Regions from separate parts of the Xenorhabdus siamensis genome, predicted to be linked through region 2. Evidence: predicted binding sites of a transcription regulator. Region 2 holds the regulator's gene; the other holds the start of a gene.

Region 1 (3,286 bases), on a different contig from region 2:
GCAAGAAAAACTGATTGAGCGTTTTGAACAGTTACGTGAAAAACACGGGTTTGGCCTGCTGCATATGGCGTGTTGTCAGGATAGCGAAGAAGATCGTGGCACAATCCAATATCTACAGGATTGTGCTTCAGAAGCGGGCATTGCAACGGAATTCCTGTTTATTGAAGATATTGGTCTTGGTGAAAAAGGGCAGTTTACGGATTTGCAGGATCAAGTGATCAGCAATCTGTTTAAGTTGTATCCATGGGAATTCATGCTGCGTGAAATCTTCTCGACCAAACTGGCTGATGCGGGCGTCCGTTGGCTGGAACCTGCATGGAAAAGCATTATTTCCAACAAAGCGTTACTGCCAATGTTGTGGAAGATGTTCCCGGATCACCCCAATCTGTTGCCTGCTTATTTTGCCGATGAACGTCCAGCAGAGATGAACAGCTATGTAATTAAGCCTTTCTTCTCCCGTGAAGGGGCCAATATTCGTATTATCGAAAATGGCCGGGAAATTGCCAATGCCGATGGTCCATATGGTGAAGAAGGTATGATCGTTCAGCAGTTCCATTCCTTGCCGAAATTCGGCGATAGTCATGCGCTGGTAGGTAGCTGGTTAGTCAATGATCAAGCGGCGGGTATCTGTATTCGTGAAGATCGTGAATTAATCACACAAGATCTGTCCCGTTTCTACCCGCACATTATTCTGGATTAAGTTATTTATCCGAATTGGATTGTCAACATACTCAAAGAGCCGTCTTCAATACCTTCAACAGGCGTTGAAATTGGCTCTTTTTTATCCCATGTTCCCAACACATAGAAAAGTGGCAGAAAATGTTCTGATGTCGGGTGAGATAACTTACCATCTTCCCTGTCCAGGGCCTGCAATAAAGGATGTGGTTCCTCAAGGCTGGTCAAATTCTCGCGCACAAACTGTTCAAAAGACAGAGCCCACGAATAAGGCTCAGCTCCCATCTGTTCTGCAAGCTGGTTATGCACGACATTCCCACTTCCTATGATCATAACGCCTTCATCACGGAGCATAGATAATTTCTTACCCATCTCATAATAGAAAGAAGTGGATTGATTACGATCTATACTCAGTTGGATAACAGGAATATCCGCATCAGGATACATTTTAGCTAATATTCCCCAGGCGCCGTGATCTAATCCCCATTCTTCAAAATCAGTTTCGACCTCAATGGGTTCAAGAATATCCTGTACTAATACAGCCAGTTCAGGAAAACCTTTCGCTGAATACTGTTTCTCATGTAATTCTCTGGGGAAGTTGCCAAAATCATGGATAGTTCTTGGTTGGGCCATTGCCGTCACAACAGTACCGTCTGTATACCAATGCGCAGAAATCACCAGAATTGCTCTTGGTCTGGGTAACTTTTGTCCCAATTCGAACCAGGCATGTGAATAACAGTTGTCTTCAATGGCATTCACTGGACTACCATGACCAATGAATAATGCGGGTATTCTCAGGAGACTCATTTTCGTCCCTCATGCGGCAAATCAAACATGATAGTTATGATAATGACAAAAAAATTATGGCAAGATTATGAAGCTTCTTCCTTGAATGTGACCAATCAAAAAATAATGGAGCACTTCAAAAATACTGAAAGGCCACAGGGTGTGGACTGCGGCCTTACAAGCGTACATGCGATGTAACTGATATATTCTACCCCGTCCGGTCCTTTATGCCGAACTATTTTTACCCTTCATCCTTCAATTTGCAGTTTTATTGCCTGTGTATTGAGGATTATGGGGTATTCCATGCTAATGGAAGAAAATTTCAGTAGAAAAAAACAACTATGCTGAGTCAGCTAACCGCTTTTTCCATCTTAATACGATAATCAACCAGATCGTCGATGGTGACCACTGGCATATCGTGCTGTTTTGCAAACTCAATAACCTCAGGCGCTCTGGCCATTGAGCCATCATCATTTGTCAGTTCACACAACACCCCTGCTGGTCTGAAACCCGCAAGTTTCACCAAATCAATCGTCGCTTCGGTATGACCACGGCGAGCTAACACCCCGCCATTCTGTGCCCGCAGAGGGAAAACATGCCCAGGGCGATTCAGATCATTTGGTTGCGCGTCATCTGCTATGGCTGCACGAATGGTTGTAATACGATCTGCGGCAGAAACGCCGGTTGTTACTCCCTGTGCAGCTTCAATAGTGACAGTGAAAGCTGTCTGATATTGGCTGGAGTTGTTTTCGACCATCATAGGTAACTGCAATTGCTGACGGCGTTTTTCCGTCATACAAAGGCACACAATCCCACTGCCATGACGGATAGTTAATGCCATTTGTTCCACGGTCATCGTTTCGGCAACGAAAATCATATCACCTTCATTTTCACGATTTTCATCATCCAGCACCATTACGCCATGGCCTGCACGCAAAGCAGCTATCGCACGTTCGATACGTTCAAATGGAGTACCATAAGAAGAAAGTAGCGTCTGATTCATGGTAAAAAAACCTCTTTTAAAATGTATGGATTACCAGAATCAGGGCGATTTTGAGGAGTTGATATTGCTTAAAAATACAGCAATAAAAACAACAGACGAGCGCAAGCGCCCGGTTGATACTGTTATTCTCTCCCATCCGGACTATCACCGTCGGCTCCAGAATCACACTGGATCTGCTGACCTCTGTTTTTATCCTCATTAGTTTCTGACAACCAATTTTTGACAACACGTTTCTATCAAAAAAGGATAATGACAAACAGAGCGCTCGCGGGCTTCATGAAATCACCAGAAGTCATTTCACTTTACCGCCGGTAGGGACTTTCACCCTGCCCTGAGATAAACAATTTGACTATAACGTTTATAATTCATCAGAGCAATCGACAAAAGCAAATATAAAACTGATCTCTCAATCAATTGTGCTTTTGTCATCAGGTATTAAAATAGCAACAACACACAGTTTTGTTATTCATTTAACAGCCCTGTCATTTAAACAGCGCAGCCATTAAAAGGATGATCATCATGCTCGATCCCAAAAAAATTGAACAAATTGCCCGCCAGATCCACAGTGCTATGCCGAAAGGCGTAAAAGAGTTCAGTGATGATGTAGAGAAAAAATTGCGTACTATATTGCAATCCCAACTGAGTAAACTGGATCTCGTCAATCGTGAAGAGTTTGATATCCAGACTCAGGTATTACTGCGTACCCGTGAAAAATTGGTTAGTATGGAACAGCGCCTGAGTGAACTGGAAGCCCGTCTTGAAAGCCAACAACCAAGTGCTGAAAAGAAAGCGGAATAACGGTATTAAGGAGAATTGCGACAA
Region 2 (3,286 bases):
CATCACGCTATACACCACTTTCCCGGCATTATTATGTCTGAATTTTGGCTGAACCCAACAATCTCTCTTATCAACCAACAATCTCTCCCATCAACCAGTAGCGACACGCGTCCAGCTAAGGTATCATTGCCCGCTATATTATTGGTACACGCCCTTTATCAATCGAATTTATGGCAAAAGAACAAACTGATCGCACCACACTGGATTTGTTCGCAGATGAACGCAGGCCAGGGCGACCTAAAACAAATCCGCTGTCCAGAGATGAACAGCTTAGGATCAATAAACGCAACCAGTTGCGCCGGGATAAAGTCAAAGGACTGCGTCGGGTGGAACTCAAACTCAATGAAGATGCTGTTGGTGCTCTCAACCATCTGGCAAAACAGCGCAATATCAGCCGCAGTGAATTGATTGAACAGATGTTGCTGGCTCAACTGGCAACAGAGAATCGCCTTACCAATTAACGGCTTTAATTCAACAGAATGAAGCGGCGTCACCACACAAATCTGACAGACTTGTCACTGATGTTTGGTCAAAATAACGTTTTTCATTTTAATAAAACTGCTATTTTTCCTGCTGATTTCAGCGTGACGTGTATAGATTTAATACACTAATAGAACAAGAGGTTAATCTACTTTATGGCAATAATAGGTATATTCTTCGGCAGCGACACTGGCAACACAGAGAACATTGCCAAAATGATCCAAGAAAAACTGGGCGGTGCTGATGTTGCGGAAGTTCACGATATTGCCAAAAGCAGCAAGGAAGATCTTGAAGCCTTCGATATCCTGCTGCTAGGCATTCCAACCTGGTACTACGGCGAAGCTCAATGTGACTGGGATGATTTCTTCCCAACTCTGGAAGAGATCAATTTTGAAGGGAAGTTAGTTGCCCTGTTTGGTTGTGGTGATCAGGAAGATTATGCAGAATATTTCTGTGATGCTATGGGCACCATCCGCGATATTATCGAACCTCGTGGTGCAATCATTGTTGGACACTGGCCAACTGAAGGGTATCACTTTGAAGTATCTAAAGGTATGGCTGACGATAATCACTTCATTGGTCTTGCTATTGATGAAGATCGCCAACCAGAATTGACCGAAGAGCGTGTTGATGCTTGGGTACAGCAGATTAAGGCTGAAATGAGCCTATCAGAGATCCTCGGCGCATAAAAGATACCCTCGTGTGTGTATTAAGGAAACAATTACCTTTTACACGGGATAATTCTTAAATTATGTGTCATGATAGCGAAGTGGGCATGGTTTTCATTTTCAATATCCATGCCTATAATTTACAGCGTGAAACTAAATCATAATTCTCTCACGATACCCCAAGTATCACAAGTTCACTAAACTCAAGTTACAGGACTGAATCCGCATGACCGACAACAATAAAGCATTGAAAAATGCTGGACTTAAAGTAACACTTCCTCGCCTGAAAATTCTGGAAGTGCTACAGGACCCAGAATGCCATCATGTCAGTGCGGAGGATCTCTATAAAAAACTGATTGATATCGGTGAAGAGATTGGCCTCGCCACTGTCTATCGCGTGTTGAACCAGTTCGATGATGCCGGCATTGTCACTCGCCACAATTTTGAAGGCGGTAAATCGGTTTTTGAACTCACTCAGCAACATCACCATGACCATCTGATTTGCCTCGACTGTGGTAAAGTGATTGAGTTCAGCGATGAGTCCATTGAAGAACGTCAGAAAGATATTGCTGCACGTCATGGAATCAAGTTGTCAAATCATAGTCTCTATTTGTATGGTCACTGTACTACAGGTGATTGCCGTAAAGATAGTACGTTACATGATGAGAAAGCATGATAAGAAGACACGATAAGAAGTGATACATGCTACTCACTTCCAATATCTGCTCTTGTCAAAAGGAGCTGCTGCCGATTAGCTTAAGCTAATCGGCAGGTTGCTTTTTTTACAGGTGGTTATTTTTGATATACGTCTTCAATTCGACTAAAACGCTTACCATCAGTGCTAACAGAACGGACTTTCACATTACCTTCAACGTGCGGTCTTTGTCTGTCATCATAAATTTCCCAAGTTTTGCCATCATTCAATGAATACTGAATTGCCAACCCCGGCAAGGCAATGTTTGCTTCCAATGTCCCTGACACAATCCTTGCTCCCGGTATTGGTAATCGATATGCAACATGCGCTTTATCCAGTTTTGCCATTTCACGTTGCCCCATTAAATTGGCAAAACGACGCCAATCATTATTGAGTTTATCGGTTTCAACATACCGTGTGACTCCGCCTTTATACTCCCTGCCCTGTTGGTAATTCTGTTCCCATTCAGCCTGATGCCACGCACGTTCCGCCAGCGGCAGCAAACGCGGATAAATCATATATTCCATTTGCTGATCAGTACGCACCGTTTCACTCCATAACAGCCCTGATACGCCATACGCCCCTGGCCAACGTTTATTACTGGTGGTATTGAAATAGTTACCATTGATATCCACCGAAGTTTCGGCATTTTGTGGCATATTATTTGGTGCAAAACTGAAGATTTTGGCTTCATCATTAAAACGGGATGCCCAATAATAGCCCCGCTCTTTCGGATTGACTTCGTACGGCATATCTAGGTAAACATAATCAGGGCTGGAAACAACGACACGATAACCTTTGTTTGCCCAGTCATTAACGGAATCATAACCTCCCCAATAGAGCGTATCCCAAAAGTTTACCGTAACATGCTGAGTAGCAAAGTCTTTAGCCGATTTCGCATGTTTCAGGCCATCCTGCCATGACTGCATTGTCTCAATACCATGAGCATTGACAATCTTACTCACTTCAATTGCGAAGTAACTGGCCAGCTCATCAACATCTTTGATAATGCCCTTCGTAATCATTTTTTGACAAGCCTGAGATTTTGCCCATGGTTTGTCTTCGATTTTTTTATTTATAATCCCCTTACCCGGTTCAATTGGGCCATCTTTATCCTGATAACCCGCCCCTAAACGAATATTTTTCGCTTCATCACCGCCAAAATGCCATGTTTTCAGTGGCGCCCCGGCTTCTTTGTGCATGGCAACGATTTCACTGATGACTTTGTCAACAAAACGTTTGGAAGAATCCATGCACGGGTTCAGATAGCTATGGCGATCGTAAAACTGTACAGATGTCGTATTTGAGGTATCCGTCGGATCGAGCAAACGGTACTCATTGGCTTCCTGTACCTTTCCTTCTGCCATCAACTTCTTATAACGGGCTTCCATAGACATTACCGCTGCACGAGCATGGGCCGGAATATCAATTTCCGGGATCACCT

Evidence for each region. The regulator Fur, encoded in region 2, represses iron uptake genes when iron is present. The targets are predictions, from matches to a motif close to ATAATAATGAGAACNACTATCAA.
Region 1: the regulator Fur is predicted to act here: its motif matches at 1,513-1,535, upstream of ygiD (4,5-DOPA-extradiol-dioxygenase).

The regions. Positions count from the first base shown of each region.
Region 1 is NZ_JBBMXE010000009.1:180,559-183,844, forward strand. It holds gene AAC852_RS09920 (glutathionylspermidine synthase family protein) at 1-700, shown strand, start outside; gene ygiD (4,5-DOPA-extradiol-dioxygenase) at 706-1,482, opposite strand; gene ribB (3,4-dihydroxy-2-butanone-4-phosphate synthase) at 1,811-2,464, opposite strand; FMN riboswitch at 2,585-2,807, opposite strand; gene ubiK (ubiquinone biosynthesis accessory factor UbiK) at 2,984-3,262, shown strand.
Region 2 is NZ_JBBMXE010000008.1:145,812-149,097, forward strand. It holds gene ybfE (LexA regulated protein) at 171-461, shown strand; gene fldA (flavodoxin FldA) at 636-1,169, shown strand; gene fur (ferric iron uptake transcriptional regulator) at 1,375-1,824, shown strand; gene AAC852_RS08885 (beta-N-acetylhexosaminidase) at 1,941-3,286, opposite strand, start outside.